3 regions of the Lelliottia sp. genome follow, and region 1 is predicted to be linked to each of the others. Evidence: riboswitches for the same ligand, from Rfam matches in the RefSeq annotation. Region 1 holds a riboswitch; each other region holds the start of a gene.

What was found. Region 1 has a riboswitch for thiamine pyrophosphate ahead of thiC (phosphomethylpyrimidine synthase ThiC). Riboswitches for the same ligand answer to the same signal wherever they lie in the genome.
Region 2: it holds a riboswitch for thiamine pyrophosphate, as region 1 does, so the genes downstream of both, thiB (thiamine ABC transporter substrate binding subunit) here and thiC (phosphomethylpyrimidine synthase ThiC) in region 1, are expected to answer to the same signal.
Region 3: it holds a riboswitch for thiamine pyrophosphate, as region 1 does, so the genes downstream of both, thiM (hydroxyethylthiazole kinase) here and thiC (phosphomethylpyrimidine synthase ThiC) in region 1, are expected to answer to the same signal.

Annotation. Positions count from the first base shown of each region.
Region 1 is NZ_JAZQNX010000009.1:4,131-10,724, reverse strand. Features, by position in the region: gene thiE (thiamine phosphate synthase) at 1-175, opposite strand, end outside; gene thiC (phosphomethylpyrimidine synthase ThiC) at 175-2,067, opposite strand; TPP riboswitch at 2,148-2,256, opposite strand; gene rsd (sigma D regulator) at 2,436-2,933, opposite strand; gene nudC (NAD(+) diphosphatase) at 3,030-3,806, shown strand; gene hemE (uroporphyrinogen decarboxylase) at 3,851-4,915, shown strand; gene nfi (deoxyribonuclease V) at 4,925-5,596, shown strand; gene ACKI5T_RS07680 (YjaG family protein) at 5,638-6,228, shown strand; gene hupA (nucleoid-associated protein HU-alpha) at 6,415-6,594, shown strand, end outside.
Region 2 is NZ_JAZQNX010000010.1:146,721-153,314, reverse strand. Features, by position in the region: gene leuC (3-isopropylmalate dehydratase large subunit) at 1-193, shown strand, start outside; gene leuD (3-isopropylmalate dehydratase small subunit) at 204-809, shown strand; gene ACKI5T_RS08515 (sugar efflux transporter) at 881-2,059, opposite strand; gene sgrT (glucose uptake inhibitor SgrT) at 2,180-2,332, opposite strand; gene sgrR (HTH-type transcriptional regulator SgrR) at 2,421-4,076, shown strand; TPP riboswitch at 4,113-4,213, shown strand; gene thiB (thiamine ABC transporter substrate binding subunit) at 4,245-5,228, shown strand; gene thiP (thiamine/thiamine pyrophosphate ABC transporter permease ThiP) at 5,204-6,594, shown strand, end outside.
Region 3 is NZ_JAZQNX010000024.1:192,682-199,275, reverse strand. Features, by position in the region: gene thiD (bifunctional hydroxymethylpyrimidine kinase/phosphomethylpyrimidine kinase) at 193-993, opposite strand; gene thiM (hydroxyethylthiazole kinase) at 990-1,760, opposite strand; TPP riboswitch at 1,796-1,892, opposite strand; gene ACKI5T_RS13965 (hypothetical protein) at 2,573-2,809, shown strand; partial or broken gene ACKI5T_RS13960 (hypothetical protein) at 2,810-3,055, shown strand; gene ACKI5T_RS13955 (hypothetical protein) at 3,020-3,190, opposite strand; gene ACKI5T_RS13950 (diaminobutyrate--2-oxoglutarate transaminase) at 3,363-4,739, shown strand; gene ACKI5T_RS13945 (pyridoxal phosphate-dependent decarboxylase family protein) at 4,758-6,224, shown strand; gene etk (tyrosine-protein kinase) at 6,348-6,594, opposite strand, start outside.

The DNA of each region.
Region 1 (6,594 bases):
CCAGCGCAATGGCATTTACCACGTCGGGCTCAACGTCTTCATCGCGTTTGTCTTTGATGCGTAGCTGGAGCGTTTTCACACCAGCCTGAAGCAGCCGCTCAACCCACGCCACGCTGTTTACGACGGGGTATAGACCTAAGCGAAAGGGGACGGGCGGAAAATCGGGTTGATACATTATGCCTTCTCCTTTTTAAGGTAGATTTCGCCACCTTTCGCGCGGAAGTTTTCTGACATATCGGCCATACCCACTTCGATAGCCTGTTTCGCGGCGTAATCGCGCACTTCCTGACTGATTTTCATCGAGCAGAATTTTGGCCCACACATGGAGCAGAAGTGGGCCACTTTGCCGGACTCCTGCGGCAGGGTTTCATCGTGATAGGCGCGGGCGGTGAAGGGGTCGAGCGCCAGGTTAAACTGATCTTCCCAGCGAAATTCGAAACGCGCTTTAGACATGGCGTTATCGCGGATTTGCGCGCCCGGATGGCCTTTCGCCAGGTCGGCGGCGTGAGCGGCAATCTTGTAGGTGATCAGTCCCTGCTTCACATCCTCTTTGTTTGGCAGGCCTAAGTGCTCTTTTGGCGTGACGTAACAGAGCATCGCGCAGCCGAACCAGCCGATCATCGCCGCACCAATCCCGGAGGTGAAGTGGTCGTAGCCTGGCGCAATATCGGTGGTCAATGGCCCGAGGGTGTAGAACGGCGCCTCGTGGCAGTGCTCCAGTTCTTCGGTCATGTTGCGGCGGATCATCTGCATAGGCACATGGCCCGGGCCTTCGATCATCACCTGTACGTCATACTCCCAGGCGATTTTGGTCAGTTCGCCGAGCGTGTGCAGCTCGGCAAACTGCGCTTCATCGTTGGCATCGCGGATGGAGCCAGGACGCAGGCCGTCGCCCAGCGACAGAGAAACGTCATAGGCAGCGCAAATTTCGCAGATCTCGCGGAAGTGTTCGTAGAGGAAATTTTCCTGATGATGGGATAGGCACCACTTCGCCATAATGGAGCCGCCACGCGAGACAATTCCGGTAAGGCGTTTAGCGGTCATCGGCACGTAGCGCAGCAGCACGCCCGCGTGAATGGTGAAGTAATCGACACCTTGTTCCGCCTGCTCAAGTAACGTGTCGCGGAACGCTTCCCAGGTCAGATCCTCCGCGATCCCGTTGACCTTCTCGAGCGCCTGATAGATCGGCACGGTTCCGATAGGAACGGGGCTGTTTCGCAAAATCCACTCGCGGGTTTCGTGGATGTAACGCCCGGTCGAAAGGTCCATGACCGTGTCCGCCCCCCAGCGTGTAGACCAGACCAGCTTTTCGACCTCTTCTTCGATGGATGACGTAACGGCAGAGTTGCCGATATTGGCGTTGACCTTTACCAGGAAATTACGGCCAATAATCATCGGCTCGGATTCCGGATGATTGATGTTGGCAGGGATAATCGCGCGCCCGGCAGCCACTTCGTCACGCACAAACTCCGGTGTGATGTTCTCCGGTAGACGAGCGCCAAAACCTTCGCCCGGATGCTGGTGGCGCAGCACTTCGCTGCGAATCCGTTCACGGCCCATATTTTCGCGAATGGCGATAAATTCCATTTCCGGGGTCACAATACCCTGGCGAGCATAATGCAGCTGCGTCACACATTTGCCTGATTTCGCCCGCTTTGGCGTCAGCAGACCGGTAAAGCGCAGTTCATCAAGACCATCATCTGCGAGGCGTTCTTTGGTGTAGGCGGAGCTGCGAACGGTGAGCGCTTCGCTGTCATTACGCGCGTCAATCCACGTCTGCCGCAGTTTTGCCAGCCCTTGCTGAACGTTGATGGTAACGTCGGTATCACCATAGGGGCCGGAGGTGTCATATACCGGCACCGCTTCGTTATCCTCAAACTGCGGATTTTCTTTGCTGCCGCCGAGAAGCGTAGGGCTAAGCTGGATTTCGCGCATCGGCACGCGAATATCGGCCTGCGAGCCGGAAATGTAGATACGCTTCGAGTTCGGGAAAGCGGTGCCTTCCAGGGTGTCGATGAAGTGTTGTGCTTGTGCGCGCTGTTCGCGGCGGGTCAATTTTGCAGACATAGCTCATTCCAAAATAGTAAAGGAAGTGGCTTGTCAGACGACGGATGAAGCAAGAGGTGATCGCCCAGAGGCGATACAACAGCAGATTGACTCTTGTTCCCTTCGCAGGTATTAGCCTGATCAGGTTCCGCGGATCCCGAATTAACGGTCTCAGCCCGGCTTACGCTCTGGGCACTCCGACAAGAAATTTACACTCCATCCTTCAAGCTGCCTCGTTATTGGCTGCCTTCATTCACCCCGGTCACTTACTGGTGCAAGCTCCCGGGGATTCACTCAGTTTCCGCCGCGATGCAGCATGAATGATTTCGTGTAATACCCCCTCGTGAGAGGGGCGAATATTTGTAAACTACGCGTTAATGATGAATAACTCAAGCTGGCCGCGCGACGTTATCTTCGTTGCTGGCCTTTAAATTGTTGTCCAGCGCGAGGGCAATCAGCTTGTCTTCCAGCGTAAAGCGTCCTTCCAGGGCTTCGCCGAGATCGGACAGCGCCTGCTGAAACTCCAGATAGTTATCCTGGTCGATCGCATTTTCGAGCGTGGAGTCGTAATAATCCATAATCTGCTGGGTGTTTGCTTCCAGCTGCGGGTAGAGTTTTGTCGCCGCTAAATACGGATTCGTCCCTTCCATTTCACGGATAATACGTTCATAAATATTGAAATGGCCGTCGGAAAGGTAATCCACCAGACTCTGACAGAAATTATCCAGCGCTTTTTCGTTCAGGCGCATATAGGATTCTTTGCCAGGCTTAATGCCAACCAGATTATAGTAGGCAACAAGCAATTGTTTGCGCACGTGCAGCCAGCGATCGACCAGTTTATTACTTCCTCCAACGCGCTCTGTCAGGCTTTCTAGCTGGTTTAGCATGTTTGACTCCGCAAGGTTAAGGTTAAAAGCTGCCCGCCTAAATTTGTAAGAATATTGTTATCAACATGCCTGTGAAGCGAAGGTAGTGCAATAGATATGGATCGTATAATTGAAAAATTAGATTGTGGCTGGTGGATCGTCAGCCATGAACAAAAATTATGGTTGCCCGCAGGGGAGTTACCTCATGGCGATGCCGAGAAATTCGATCTTGTGGGGCAACCCGCATTAAAGATCGGTGAATGGCAGGGCGATGCAGTGTGGTTGATCCAGCAGAATCGCCGTCAGGATATGGGATCGGTGCGTCAGGTGATGGATCTTGATGCGGGCCTGTTTCAGCTGGCCGGGCGCGGTGTGCAGTTAGCCGAATTCTATCGCTCGCATAAGTTCTGCGGCTACTGCGGTCACGCCATGCATCCGAGCAAAACCGAGTGGGCGCTGCTGTGCAGCCACTGCCGTGAGCGCTATTACCCGCAAATTGCACCCTGCATCATCGTTGCTATTCGTCGCGATGATTCGATTTTACTGGCGCAGCACGTCCGCCACCGTAACGGTATTCACACGGTATTGGCTGGATTTGTCGAGGTCGGTGAAACGCTGGAGCAAACCGTCGCGCGTGAAGTGATGGAAGAGAGCGGGATCAAAGTCAAAAATCTGCGTTACGTTACCTCTCAGCCATGGCCTTTCCCAATGTCACTGATGACGGCCTTTATGGCTGACTATGACAGCGGCGACATCGTTATCGACCCGAAAGAGCTGCTGGAAGCAAACTGGTATCGCTATGACGATTTACCACTGTTACCGCCACCGGGCACCGTGGCGCGTCGGCTGATTGAAGATACCGTGGCAATGTGTCGGGCCGACTATGAAGTCTGAATGACGTGATACACTAGCGGCAAGATGCTTAAGGAACCTGCAAAATGACCGAACTGAAGAACGATCGTTATCTGCGTGCGCTGCTGCGCCAACCCGTTGATGTCACCCCGGTGTGGATGATGCGCCAGGCAGGCCGCTATCTTCCGGAATATAAAGCGACGCGAGCGCAGGCGGGCGATTTTATGTCGCTGTGTAAAAACGCAGAGCTGGCCTGTGAAGTGACGCTTCAGCCGCTGCGCCGTTTCCCGCTTGATGCGGCGATCCTTTTTTCAGACATCCTGACCATCCCGGATGCGATGGGTCTTGGTTTGTATTTCGAAACGGGCGAAGGCCCGCGCTTTGCCTCGCCGATCAAGAGCAAAGCCGATATTGATAAGCTGCCGATTCCGGATCCAGAAGGTGAACTGGGTTACGTGATGAACGCGGTGCGTACCATTCGCCGCGAGCTGAAAGGCGAAGTGCCGTTGATTGGTTTTTCCGGTAGCCCGTGGACGCTGGCGACCTATATGGTCGAAGGCGGTAGCAGCAAAGCCTTTACCGTCATCAAAAAGATGATGTATGCCGAGCCGATGGCCCTGCACGCGTTGCTGGATAAGCTGGCGAAAAGCGTTACGCTGTATCTCAATGCGCAGATTAAAGCGGGCGCGCAGTCGGTGATGATCTTCGATACCTGGGGCGGCGTGCTCACAGGACGTGATTATCAGCAGTTCTCTCTCTACTACATGCACAAAATTATCGATGGCCTGCTGCGTGAAAACGAAGGTCGTCGTGTGCCGGTAACGCTGTTCACCAAAGGCGGCGGACAATGGCTCGAAGCGATGGCGGCCACCGGTTGTGATGCGCTGGGCCTTGACTGGACCACCGATATTGCCGATGCACGTCGTCGCGTGGGCGATACCGTCGCGCTGCAGGGCAACATGGACCCGTCTATGCTTTACGCGCAGCCTGCACGTATCGAAGAAGAGGTAGCGTCTATACTTGCAAGTTTCGGCCAGGGCGAAGGCCACGTCTTCAACCTGGGCCACGGTATTCATCAGGATGTACCGCCAGAGCACGCTGGCGCGTTTGTGGAGGCGGTGCACCGACATTCTGCCCAGTATCATCTGTAAGGAGTTGTTATGGATCTCGCGTCGTTACGCGCCCAGCAAATCGAACTTGCCTCGTCAGTGATCCTTGAGGATCGTCTGGATAAGGATCCGCCGCAGCTGATCGCCGGTGCCGACGTTGGATTTGAACAGGGTGGTGAGGTGACGCGGGCAGCGATGGTGCTGTTGAAGTATCCATCGCTGGAACTGGTTGAATATAAGGTGGCGCGAATCGCCACCACCATGCCGTACATTCCGGGCTTTCTCTCCTTTCGTGAATATCCCGCGCTGCTGGCAGCGTGGGAACAACTCTCGCAAAAACCCGATCTGCTGTTTGTGGATGGTCATGGGATCTCCCACCCGCGTCGTCTGGGCGTCGCCAGCCATTTTGGTTTGCTGGTGGATGTCCCAACAATTGGCGTGGCGAAAAAGCGCCTGTGTGGGAAATTTGAACCCCTTTCCGCTGAGCCGGGCGCGCTGGCACCGTTGATGGATAAAGGCGAGCAGCTGGCGTGGGTCTGGCGCAGCAAAGCGCGATGCAATCCGCTGTTCGTTGCGACTGGGCACCGCGTGAGCACGGACAGTGCCCTGGCGTGGGTGCAGCGTTGTATGAAAGGTTACCGTTTACCAGAGCCGACACGCTGGGCTGATGCGGTTGCATCGGCGCGCCCGGCTTTTATTCGTTGGCAGGAAATTCAACCTTGATTCAGGTAAACTGCCGCTAATTTCCGATTCGAGACATCATCATGTTACAAAACCCGATTCATCTGCGCCTTGAGAAGCTGGAAAGCTGGCAGCACGTCACCTTTATGGCTTGCCTGTGCGAGCGTATGTATCCCAATTATGCGACGTTCTGCAAGGAAACCGAATTTGGTGAAGGCCAGATTTATCGCCGTATTCTTGACCTGATTTGGGAAACACTGACGGTTAAAGACGCGAAGGTGAACTTTGACTCTCAGCTCGAAAAGCTGGAAGAGGCGATCCCGTCGGCGGATGACTACGATATGTATGGTGTCTATCCGGCGATCGACGCCTGCGTGGCATTGAGTGAACTGGTGCATTCGCGTTTAAGCGGTGAAACTCTGGAGCATGCCATCGAAGTGAGTAAGGCGTCGATTACCACCGTTGCGATGCTGGAAATGACGCAAGAAGGTCGTGAAATGACCGACGAAGAGCTGAGAGTGAACCCGGCAGTTGAGCAAGAATGGGACATTCAGTGGGAAATATTCCGACTTTTGGCCGAGTGCGAAGAACGCGATATTGAACTGATAAAAGGCCTGCGCGCGGACTTACGCGAGGCGGGTGAGAGTAATATTGGTATAATTTTTAACCAGTGAGACAATAAAACGTGATTTAACGCCTGTTTTGTCGCACCTCTACTCTTCCCTTCTGCCCCCCGTCTGGTCTACATTTGGGGGGCGAAAAAAAGTGGCTATCGGTGCGTGTATGCAGGAGAGTGCTTTTTTGGCATTTTCGTCGCACTCGATGCTTAGCAAGCGATAAACACATTGAAAGGATAACTTATGAACAAGACTCAACTGATTGATGTAATTGCGGACAAGGCTGATCTGTCTAAAGTGCAGGCTAAAGCTGCACTGGAATCCACCCTGGCTGCTATTACTGAGTCTCTGAAAGAAGGCGATGCTGTACAACTGGTTGGTTTCGGTACCTTCAAAGTGAACCACCGCGCTGAGCGTACTGGC
Region 2 (6,594 bases), on a different contig from region 1:
CCTGCCGGGCTGTTCCATGTGTCTGGCAATGAACAACGACCGCCTGAATCCGGGTGAACGTTGCGCCTCGACCAGCAACCGTAACTTCGAAGGCCGTCAGGGCCGTGGCGGACGCACGCATCTGGTCAGCCCGGCAATGGCAGCGGCAGCGGCTGTCACCGGTCATTTCGCCGATATTCGTGTTTTAAAATAAGGAGACAATCATGGCAGAGAAATTTACCCAGCATACAGGCCTGGTTGTCCCTCTGGACGCGGCAAACGTGGATACTGACGCCATTATTCCAAAACAGTTTTTGCAGAAAGTCACCCGCACCGGCTTTGGTGCGCACCTGTTTAACGACTGGCGTTTCCTTGACGATCAAGGTCAACAGCCGAATCCAGAATTCGTGCTGAACTTCCCGGAATTTAAAGGCGCTTCGATTCTGTTAACGCGTGAAAACTTCGGCTGCGGTTCATCTCGTGAGCACGCTCCGTGGGCGCTGACAGATTACGGCTTTAAGGTCGTCATCGCGCCGAGTTTCGCCGATATCTTTTACGGCAACAGCTTCAACAACCAGCTGTTACCCGTGACGCTGAGTGACGAGCAGGTCGACGAAATGTTCGCGTTGGTAAAAGCCAATCCAGGCATCACGTTTGAAGTGGATCTGGAAGCGGAAGTCGTCAAAGCGGGCGATAAAACTTATGCCTTTAGCATTGATGCATTTCGTCGCCATTGCATGATCAACGGTCTGGACAGCATCGGACTGACGTTACAGCATGAAGATTCTATTGCAGCCTACGAGAACAAGCAGCCTGCATTTATGAACTAAAGCGAATGGCCCGCGACGAGCGGGCCATTGATTAGCGTGCAAAACCAGGCTTTAAACTTCCCCTTCTCATTTCACACATCCTTCACGCGACAGGTTAGCGCCAGCGTTAGCAGAGAAATCGCCGCAATCACCCAGTACACCGCAAAATGCCCGTAGCTTTGCACCAGCGCGCCCTGAATCACGCCCGCCAGGATCACGCCGGTTGAAATACTGTTGGTGAAAAGCGTCGTCGCTGACCCGGCTCTTCCGGGCATCAGGTCCTGGAACCACAGCATGCCGATCCCGGCGACAATCCCGATGAAAATAGCGTTAAACAGCTGGAGGGCCAGCAGCGCCTCGCGGCTGTGAAACAGAATTAAACCGAGATAAAACAGTACCCCTGCCGCAACCGCCACCACCATCATCCGGCGTTTACCAAAGCGTTTGACGTAATAACCCGCCAGGATCATCGCCGGAATTTCCAGCCCGGCCGCCGTACCCATCAGGATCCCCGCCAGTTTGTCCGGCAAACCCAGATCGCTACTGATCCACAGCGGCATGTCGATGATGTACATGGTGTTGCAAGTCCACATCAGCGTCGAGGCGATAAACAGCATGCGCACGTTTTTATTCTGCCAGCCGCTAATCTGCGTCACGGGCTTATCCGTCGCCTGCTCTATCCGGGCAACCGACGGCAGCACGCACGCAATCAGCACCAGACTGATGGCAAAAATCCCCGCCGCGATAGAGAACATCATGGTAAAACCGTAATTCAGAGCGAGCATAAACGCCAGCGGCGGGCCGATGACCCACGCCAGGGAAAGCTGCGCACGCATTACCGAGCTGAACATCACCACTTCACGCGCCGAGTTATCGGCATACTCGCGCGCCAGAGCAAAGAGCTGCGGCATGGCCGTATTGGCCAGCGATGCCAACAGCACGCCGCAGGTGATAAGCGTCAGATAATGGCGGTTGAACGCGAACAACAGCGCGTTGCCGACCGCCATCGCGCAGCAAAACAGAATCAGCTTGCGGCGATCGCCTTGGCTGTCCGAGCGTTTCGCCAGCCACAGGCTCACCAGAATCCCGGCGATGGCGTTGACGGTATAAAACAGCCCGACCCAGAACGGCTGTGCGCCGACTTCGCGGCTCAGGAACAGGCTCAGCGTCGGCGCCTGAAGCGCTCCCGCCACGCCCATCATAAACGCCACCAGCATAAAAGCGGCGTACACCCCATTGAGGCGGCGGCCCATCGTCATCAACCAGAGCATGCGCAGATCCTTGTTAAAGCGAAGAATAAACAGGTGGAATAGTAAACGAAAAAAGCCAGCAAAAACATTTTGCTGGCGGGTGATAAGCACCAATACTCAGTCACACATGATCGAGGCAAGTCAGCGTTCAGAAGTCGTTTGCGTAACCTCCCACTGCATCAATTCTTCCAGCATTTTCAGCCGCTGCTCGGCGCACTGGCGGGCCAGCCAGGACACTCCTTTTGTCGCTAAAAAGTACTGCTGATAAAACTGACGTGCGGTTGACCTCTTCATCATTCACTCCCTTGCTTCATCGGAAATGATTATTGGCTTAATATAGGGATTAATAAATTGATGATTTTTTGGCAGGAGTTCCCCTTTTATGGCGTCAGGTCGTCTGCAACAACAATTCATCCGCCTCTGGCAGTGCTGCGAAGGTCAGGAGCGGGAGACCACGCTCAACGAGCTGGCTGAACTCCTGAACTGCTCACGCCGTCATATGCGCACGCTGCTCAACACCATGCAGCAGCAGGGCTGGCTCAACTGGGAGGCCGAAGCCGGGCGCGGTAAACGTTCGCGCCTGACGTTCCTCTATACGGGACTGGCCCTGCAACAACAGCGCGCCGAGGATCTGCTGGAGCAGGATCGTATCGATCAACTGGTGCAACTGGTCGGCGATAAGGCTGCAGTGCGTCAAATGCTGGTCTCACATTTAGGCCGTAGCTTCCGCCAGGGACGCCATATTCTGCGCGTTCTCTACTATCGCCCGATGAAAAATCTGTTACCCGGCAGCGCATTACGTCGATCCGAAACGCACATGGCACGACAGATCTTTAGTGGTCTGACGCGCATAAATGAGGAAAACGGGGAACTGGAAGCCGATATCGCCCACCACTGGCAACAGCTTTCGCCCCTGCACTGGCGCTTTTTTTTACGTCCAGGCATTCATTTTCATCATGGCCGTGAGCTGGAAATGGGCGATGTTATCGCGTCGCTGCAACGCGCCCGCGAGCTGCCGCTCTATTCGCATATCTCACGCATCCATTCACCGACAGCCTGGACGCTGGATATCGAACTTTCGCAACCCGATCAGTGGCTGCCGTGGTTGATGGGCTATGTGCCGTCGATGATTTTGCCTCACGAGTGGCAATCGATGCCCCAGTTTGCCAGCCAGCCTGTTGGCACCGGTCCTTACGCGGTGACGCGTAACAACAATAATCAGCTCAAGATCCGCGCTTTTGATGATTACTTTGGTTATCGCGCACTGATTGACGAAGTGAATGTCTGGGTGCTGCCCGACATCAGCGAAGAGTTCAGCCCTGGCCTGACGCTGGAAGGCCCCACCGAAGGCGAGAAAGCGGTTGAGAGCCGCCTTGAAGAGGGCTGTTATTACCTGCTGTTTGATGCCCGAACGCATCGCGGAGCCAGCCGTGAGGTGCGCCAGTGGGTGAGCCAAATTCTCGCCCCTGCCAATCTGATTTATCAGGCGGAAGAGCAGCACCAGACTTACTGGTTCCCGGCGTATGGGCTCCTTCCTCGCTGGCACCATGCCCGTCCAGGGCGCGGCGAGAAACCCGCCGGGCTGGAATCCATCACCCTGACCTATTATCGCGAGCACGTTGAACACCGTTTTATTGCCCGAATCATGAGCAAACTGCTGGCCGCAGAGGGCGTGAAGCTCGAGATTCAGGAAGTGGAATACGATGAGTGGCACCGCGGCGAAGCGGTGAGCGATATCTGGCTCAACAGCGCCAATTTCACCCTGCCGCTCGACTTCTCCCTGTTCTCGCATCTGTTTGAAATCCCGCTTATTCAGCACTGTATTGCTCGCGACTGGCAGCAGGACGCAGCACAATGGCGCGCCGGAGAGATGAATCTCGCCGTCTGGTGTCAGCAGTTGCTGTCGCAGCAGGCGATGGTTCCGCTTATCCACCACTGGCTGATGATCCAGGGGCAGCGCAGTATGCGCGGTTTGAGAATGAATACCTTAGGCTGGTTTGACTTTAAATCGGCCTGGTTTGCACCGCCGGAACCATAACACTTTCGTAATATTCACCAAATCATTACACTACTGCTGTTCTCAACGGGGTGCTGCATCGACGATGTGCGCTGAGATAATACCCGTCGAACCTGATCCGGATAACGCCGGCGAAGGGATTTGAGGCTGTCGCTCAAAATCCTTTGCCACTCAACTTTGAGGTGCAAAGTGTTAAAAAAAGTTCTCCCCCTGCTGGCGCTGTTTGCGCTGCCTGTTTTTGCCAAACCCGTCTTAACGGTCTACACCTACGACTCCTTCGCCGCTGACTGGGGCCCTGGACCGGTCGTCAAAAAAGCCTTTGAGGCCGACTGTAACTGCGAGCTGAAATTCGTGGCGCTGGAAGATGGCGTCTCGCTGCTGAACCGTCTGCGCATGGAAGGTAAAAACAGCAAAGCCGACGTGGTGCTGGGTCTCGATAACAATCTGCTGGACGCGGCCTCACAAACCAAACTGTTCGCCAAAAGCAGTGTGGCGAACGATGCGGTTAACGTTCCCGGCGGCTGGAAAAATGACACGTTCGTGCCGTTCGATTACGGCTACTTCGCGTTTGTGTATGACAAAAATAAGCTGAAAAATCCGCCAAAGAGCCTGAAAGAGCTGGTTGAGAGCGACCAGAAATGGCGCGTGATTTATCAGGATCCGCGCACCAGCACGCCGGGTCTGGGCCTGCTGTTGTGGATGCAAAAAGTCTACGGTGACAAAGCGCCAGAAGCATGGCAGAAGCTGGCGGCGAAAACCGTTACCGTCACCAAAGGCTGGAGTGAAGCCTACGGCCTGTTCCTTAAGGGCGAAAGCGATCTGGTTCTGAGCTACACCACCTCTCCGGCGTATCACATCATCGAAGAGAAAAAAGACCATTACGCGGCGGCGAATTTCTCTGAGGGGCACTATTTGCAGGTGGAAATGGCCGCACGTACGGCAGCCAGCAAACAGCCTGAACTGGCTGAAAAGTTCCTGAAATTTATGGTCTCACCGGCATTCCAGAATGCGATCCCAACCGGCAACTGGATGTATCCGGTAACCAACGTGACGCTGCCTGCAGGTTTTGATCAGCTGACCAAACCACAAACCACGCTGGAATTTACCCCGCAACAGATTTCCAGCCAGCGCGCCGCATGGATCAGTGAATGGCAACGCGCCGTCAGCCGCTGATCCCCGGCTGGCTGATTCCTGGGCTGATTGCCGCCATTTTGATGGTGGTCGTCAGCCTGGGCGCATTTCTGGCGCTGTGGTTTAACGCACCTGAGAGCGATCTCGTCGCGCTTTGGCATGACAGCTATCTCTGGCATGTCGTGCGTTTCTCTTTCTGGCAGGCGTTTCTCTCTGCCCTGCTCTCCGTTGTACCGGCGATTTTTCTGGCTCGCGCCCTGTATCGACGCCGCTTTCCCGGCAGGCTAATCCTGTTGCGCCTGTGCGCCATGACGCTGATTTTACCGGTGCTGGTCGCCGTCTTCGGCATTCTGAGCGTTTATGGACGACAGGGTTGGATCGCCGCGCTGCTCAACGTTTTCGGCATCGAGTGGACCTTCTCGCCTTATGGTCTGCAGGGCATTTTGCTGGCCCACGTCTTTTTCAATATGCCGATGGCGACGCGACTGTTTTTACAGGCGCTGGAAAATATCCCTGGAGAACAGCGCCAGCTCGCCGCACAGCTCGGTATGCGCGGCTGGACGTTCTTCCGTTTTGTTGAATGGCCGTGGCTGCGCCGCCAGATCCCCCCGGTTGCCGCATTGATTTTCATGCTCTGTTTCGCCAGCTTTGCGACGGTATTGTCGCTGGGTGGTGGGCCGCAGGCGACAACCATTGAACTCGCGATTTATCAGGCGCTGAGCTTTGACTACGATCCGGGCCGAGCGGCGATATTGGCGATGGTTCAGATGTTCTGCTGTCTGGGGCTAGTGCTACTTAGCCAGCGCCTGAGCAAAGCCATTGCAGTGGGCAGCCATCAGGTCAGCGGCTGGCGAGACCCGCAGGATCGCTGGCGCAGCCGCATTACGGACATCACGCTCATCGCGCTGGCGTTGCTGCTGTTGCTCCCGCCACTGCTCGCGGTGGTGGTGGATGGACTCAATCTGAATGTGATTTCCGTGCTGCAACAGTCGGTACTGTGGCAAGCAACGGGCACCTCGCTGCGGATTGCACTTGGTGCCGGTTTGCTGTGTGTCTTACTGACCATGATGCTGCTGTGGAGCAGCCGTGAGCTGTACGCGCGCCAGGCCAGAGTCGCCGGACAGGCGCTGGAGCTCAGCGGCATGCTGATTCTGGCGATGCCAGGCATTGTTCTGGCGACCGGTTTCTTCTTGCTGTTTAACAGCACTGTCGGCCTGCCAGAGCACGCGGACGGCATCGTGATTTTCACCAACGCGCTGATGGCAATACCCTACGCGCTCAAAGTGCTGGAAAACCCGATGCGCGACGTCAGTTCCCGTTACACGCTGCTTTGTCAGTCATTGGGAATGCGCGGCTGGCGGCGGTTGAAAGTGGTCGAACTCCGCGCACTTAAACGCCCCATTGCCCA
Region 3 (6,594 bases), on a different contig from region 1:
GGGCTTTGCTTATACAGTCGCACCGGGAAATACATGTCGTCAGTCACCCTGGTGGCGACTGCGCGCCTCGCACACAAACACATATCAAGCGCTTCGGCAGTCGCTGAGCGATTAACCGGGTATATGCTTGTCCCCTCTCTTTATCTCCGGCCGAAAATTCTTATCCAGGGTATATGTTCGTGGCACTACCAACTACCACCACGCATGAAAATGGTGCACCGGCCCAATACCGTGGCCGACTTCAAGGCTGTCTGCTTTTTCCAGCGCGTGCGACAGCCAAATTTTGGCCTCCTGCACCGTATCCCCCCAATTGTCGTGACGCGGGCGGAGCGCAGCCAGCGCTGCCGATAGCGTGCAGCCAGTGCCATGGGTGTTTTTGGTCATGACGCGTGGAGCGGTAAATCGCTGGATACCTTCATGCGTGAAGAGCCAGTCCGGGCTTTCAGGATCGTCCAGATGACCGCCTTTCATCAGCACTGCCTCGCAGCCGAGCGCCTGAAGCGCACGCCCCTGCTCTTTCATCTCTTGCTCATTGCGGGCATGAGGCGCATCCAGCAGCGCCGCCGCCTCCGGCAGATTTGGCGTGATCAGCGCGACGTTCGGCAGAAGATGTTTTCGCAAGGTTTCGACAGCCGCAGGAGAAAGCAGCGGGTCGCCACTTTTCGCCAGCATCACCGTATCAAGCACAACGTTTTTTACGCGATAGTGTCTGAGACGCTCCGCAACCGCTTCAACAATATCAGTCTCGGCAAGCATGCCGATTTTGGTGGTATCAATGCGGACATCGCTGAACACTGAGTCCAGTTGGGCACCGACAAAATCCGGTTCCACACGGTACACCGACTGCACGCCGCGCGTATTTTGCGCCACCAGTGCGGTAATGACTGAGCAGCCATACGCTCCAAGGGCTGAGAAGGTTTTCAGATCCGCCTGAATCCCCGCGCCGCCGCTCGGGTCCGTGCCAGCAATGGTTAATGCGTTAATACGTTTCATGCCTGCGCCTCCAGGTTCCAGAGCGCGTCAATAAACGCGCTGGAAAAGCTCCCTGGCCCGCGGCTTTGTTTGACGGCAACGCTACCGGCTTGCTTCATAAACCCGCATGCGGCGGCAACATTGTCCAGCCGGTCGCCCGGCAATGAACAGCTTGCCGCGACAACGGCCGAGAGCGCACAGCCTGTCCCCACGACGCGCGTCATCATCACATCGCCGCCAGTGATGGTCTGCGTACGTTGCCCGTCGGTGACGTAATCCACTTCGCCCGTCACAGCAACAACGGCGTGAGTTTGTCGGGCAAGAGCAATGGCGGCAGGCAACGCGCTGGAAGCGGTATCGGTGGTATCAACGCCTCGCCCCCCCGCGCTCATACCGGCAAGCGCGAGAATTTCAGAGGCATTACCGCGTATCGCCGCAGGTTTGAGTGAGAGGATTTGATGGCAAAAACGGGTGCGATACGACAACGCGCCCACGGCCACGGGATCCAACGTCCAGGGCTTTCCAGCGGCCATTGCACCTTCGATTGCCCGACGCATCGCCTGCGCGCGCGGCGCGGTCAGCGTGCCAACATTGATCAGTAAGGCATCAGCCATCGCTGCAAATTGCTCTGTTTCTTCGGCTTCAATCACCATCGCGGGAGATGCGCCAAGTGCCAGCAAAACGTTGGCCGTAAAGGTTTGCACCACATCGTTGGTCATGCAGTGTGTGAGCGGGGAACGCGTGCGGAAGTGATGTAAGGCGTGTAAATCAAGTCGGTCAGGCTGCATGTTTCGCTCCTGCCTTGCGAGAAGAAGCGATAACCTTAACAGTCACCTGACTTCCCTACGCTGGCATTATCCAGATCAGGTGGTACGGGTATTTCTCAGCCTTCACGTAGAAGGGCACCCCGAGTCAAATTACCTAAAACTTCAGTAATATGGGCAGCGTAGAGGAAGTAATTATCGAATGCAAGTCTCCTGGACCGCTCTTTTCCGGTCAAGAAAATACTGTAAACATTTATTATTATTGGCCTATTTAGATTGAGTTATTCCTTATATGTGTAGACATTTAATGTCATTGATTTTTTGGGATAAATAATCTAAGCCTAAGTATTAAACACACATTGCGCTTTACTTTCCAGTCTATTTAAAAAAGTAAAATCAATTAAAACAATCAATTATGTGAAACGCCAGATAAATACCAGATTTTATACATTCGTATTTTTCGTGATCTAAATCAAATATAAAAGGGGCGGATTACTGGATAGTTGTGCAAGGTAACTACTTCGTTTCTCTGTAAGAGACGCTCTAACTGAATGACATCCTGATAATGTGGTAGCAAATGTTAAAGCTTATTATTGCTTCGGCAATCGTATCAATCTCCCTTGTCGCCACAGGTGTTTTCATCGGTGTGATATATAAAAACACGGTTATCAGCATGGCTGGCAATTGCATAAATGAATAACTTAAATTTTATTATTTTGTCATTTTAAAAATGAATATTTCACTTAGCGTGATCTGCCAATATAAATAACCTGCAAAAAGTCAGGTTATTTCGCCGTGTCGTTTGATAAAAAAATAAATAATATTAGGGTCAATGAATGAAGAAGATGGTGTTAGCTGTTTTAGTCTGCGCCGTAGCACTTTCTGGTTGTACGACAGAATCGCAACGTATTGCCAATTGCACAAACACCGGCGTCAGCCTGGATACGTGTTTTAAAGTTGATCATGATAATCAAAACGTTAGCCGCGCGGCAGCGCTCCAGAACGCGTACAAACGTTCAGATGAATACGCAAAGCAATACGATAATAAGCATTATCATCATGGTGTTGAATAACATGCACAGGCCGCACACGTTGCCGATCCGCTACGTGAAGCGTCATTCTCGGCAAACGGTATTAAGGCCACGGTCAGCAATGGTTTCTTTACTGCCACCATTAACGGGAAAAAAGCCACAGTAAAACGTTTCAATGCCAATGCCTACGAAATTAAAGGCGCGGGATATGTTCTTTCTATTACCCTGGATGAAAACGGAATTACCGACGCGTCATGGAATAAAACCCATGGCAGAGACAATGGATGACTTCAGGTCGTTCAGAAGTAACGCATGGGCTGCTGAAAAGCCGCCTTTTTCGCTTTCATCAACGCGGCTTTTGAGTATATAAATCGGTGAGATTTTTTTCTGTGTTTTGGCACAGTAAAACCACAGCAAAAACATTGTGTTACACCCCCTCCCCCAACACCTTTACATTGTAACAAAACAGTAAACAAATTAACCATTGAGCCACGCGCCAAAAGGCTCTATATTGGCCGCGTTTTTTACCTGACCCATCCTTAACTAACTATTTATTCAATCGAGGCGTATAAACAGCCCCGGTTGTAGGAGTGATATGATGACGGATAAAGTCCGTATTGACACTGTAGATGCCCATAAAAGCAACGAAACCTATCTGGCCCGTCAGGCCGAGTTTGAATCGAACGTCAGGAGTTATCCTCGCAAGCTGCCTTTAGCAATTACTAAAGCAGACGGCGTATGGATTACCGATGCAGATAATAAAGAATACCTTGACTGTCTTGCAGGCGCTGGCACCCTCGCGCTTGGCCATAACCATCCTGATGTGCTGAAAAGCATCCAAAATGTCATTACTAGCGGCTTGCCGTTACATACACTGGATCTGACGACTCCGTTGAAAGACGAGTTTTCTGAATACCTGCTCTCCCTGCTGCCAGGCCAGGGTAAAGAATATTGCCTGCAGTTCACCGGCCCGTCTGGCGCTGACGCCGTTGAAGCCGCGCTGAAACTGGCGAAAAAAGTGACCGGCCGCAGCAGCATTATTAGTTTCTCCGGCGGCTATCACGGCATGACCCACGGCGCGCTGTCCGTGACAGGTAACCTGTCACCGAAAGAAGCGGTCGATAACATGATGCCAGAAGTGCAGTTCATGCCTTATCCACACCAGTACCGCTGCCCGCTGGGCATTGGCGGTGACGCGGGCGTGAAAGCACTGACTTACTATTTTGACAACCTGATCAACGACGTTGAAAGCGGCGTGCGTAAACCTGCGGCCGTGATTCTGGAAGCTGTTCAGGGTGAAGGCGGCGTGAATCCGGCTCCGGCTGAGTGGCTGCAACGCATCCGTAAGGTGACTCAGGAACACGGCATTCTGCTGATCCTTGATGAAGTTCAGGCGGGCTTTGCACGTACTGGTAAGTTCTTTGCCTTTGAACACGCCGGTATTGAGCCAGATATCATCGTCATGTCTAAAGCAGTCGGTGGCGGTCTGCCACTGGCCGTTCTCGGTATTAAAAAGCAGTTTGATGCCTGGGCGCCAGGTCATCATACCGGTACTTTCCGTGGTAACCAGTTGGCGATGGCGACTGGCCTGACGACGCTGAAAATCCTGAAAGACCAGAATATTGCCGACAAAGTGGCTGCACAGGGTGAGTGGCTGAAAGGCCAGCTGGCTGAATTGCAGAAACGCTATCCGGTCATCGGCCACGTACGTGGTTTAGGCTTGATGATCGGTATTGAGATCGTGAAACCAAACGAAGCGCCTGACCATATGGGCAGCTTCCCGGGCGATGGCGAGTTGTCCGCACTTATCCAGAAAAAATGCTTCGAAGCAGGTTTGATTCTGGAACGTGGTGGCCGCGATGGCGTCGTACTGCGTCTGCTGCCGTCTCTGCTTATCAGCGAGCAAGAGCTGAAAGTCTTCCTGGATAAATTTGAGCAGGCCCTGCTTGCAGCGGGCGTTCGCCCCGCGTAAACGGAGTTAGTGAATACGATGTCTGATTCAAACCCAATTCTGTCGTCGTCGGCACAGAGCATCGAAGCCTATCAGCAGGCTATCGAGCAAAGCTCTCAGGCGGTGATGCAGTGGCTACAGCAGTCTGAAATGTATCAGGGGAAAAGCGTTGCCGAACTGCGCGACAATATTTCCCTGAATTTCGGGCAGAAAGGTCTCGGCAACGAAGCGGCTATCGCGCGTGCTGTTGAGTATTTCCTGAAAGACAGTCTGTCAGTGCACCATCCGCAGTGCGTAGCGCATCTGCATTGCCCAAGTCTGGTAGTCAGCCAGGCGGCGGAAGTGCTGATTAACGCCACTAACCAGAGCATGGATTCCTGGGACCAGAGTCCTTCAGCGACCATTATTGAAATGAAGCTGATCGACTGGCTGCGTACCCGTGTTGGCTATCAGTCCGGCGATGCAGGCGTATTTACCAGCGGCGGTACCCAGAGCAATCTGATGGGGCTGATGCTGGCACGCGATGCCTTCTTTGCGGCCAAAGGTCATTCGATCCAGCAGGACGGTTTGGTTGGCGATCTGCGTAAAATCCGCGTGTTATGTTCTGAAAATGCACACTTCTCAGTGCAGAAGAATATGGCCCTGTTGGGTCTGGGCTATCAGTCTGTCATCCAGGTGAAAACTGACGATTGCTCACGTATGGATCTGAACGATCTGGCCGCAAAAATTGCGCACTGCAATGCCAACGGCGAGCAGATTCTGGCAATCGTGGCAACAGCGGGTACTACCGATGCGGGCGCGATTGATCCACTGCGCGCAATTGCTGAGATGGCTGCAGAACAGCAGATTTGGGTGCATGTCGATGCGGCATGGGGCGGCGCGCTGCTGATGTCAGAGAAATATCGCGACTATCTTGACGGCATTGAGCTGGTGGATTCCATCACTCTGGACTTCCACAAGCAGTTTTTTCAGACCATCAGCTGCGGTGCGTTTTTGCTGAAGGAAGCGCGTCACTACGAGCTGATGCGTTACCAGGCGGCATACCTGAACTCTGAGTTCGACGAAGAGCAAGGCGTACCGAATCTGGTGTCCAAATCATTACAGACCACGCGTCGCTTTGATGCGCTGAAACTGTGGATGAGTCTGGAAGCGTTGGGTCAGGAGCAGTATGCTGCGATTATCGATCATGGCGTTACGCTGGCACAGGAAGTGGCTGTGTATGTGCAGAACCAGAACGCACTGGAACTGGTCATGCAGCCGCAGTTGGCCAGCGTGCTGTTCCGCTTCCGTCCCGAGCACGATCTGAATGATGCAGCGATTGCGTTGTTGAATCAGAAAATTGGTGATGCGCTACTGGATTCTGGTCGTGCAAACGTCGGGGTGACCGAGCACAACGGTGTGACTTGCCTGAAACTGACTCTGCTGAATCCAACGGTAACGCTGGATGATGTCAAAGTGCTGCTTTCACTGGTAGAACGCACTGCGCTAGAAATCCTGGCAAGATAATCTTGCTTGTGCCCCTCTTCTCGTGGAGAGGGGCACAATAATAGTCAATCGAAAGTCCCGTCTACACGCATGCCGACGCTGAAAATTTCCCGCCCGCTGCGCTCAGAACACGTCATTCATTTTTTACTTTTCGGCCGACTGGCTATACTCATACTGGCTATAACCCGTTGTGTAATAAATGGCCGCGGATTTAACAACATCATTCAGAATGGCGCCGTCGATAGCTACACCTGCCAGTTGAAGGCGTTTAATACATGCCTGCATCTCTTTTACGCTGGTCATAGCAAATCTCGCCACCAGCAATGTCGTGCCGGCCCTTCGTCCGACGAGCGACGCATCCGTAACCGCAAGTATCGGTGGGGTATCGACA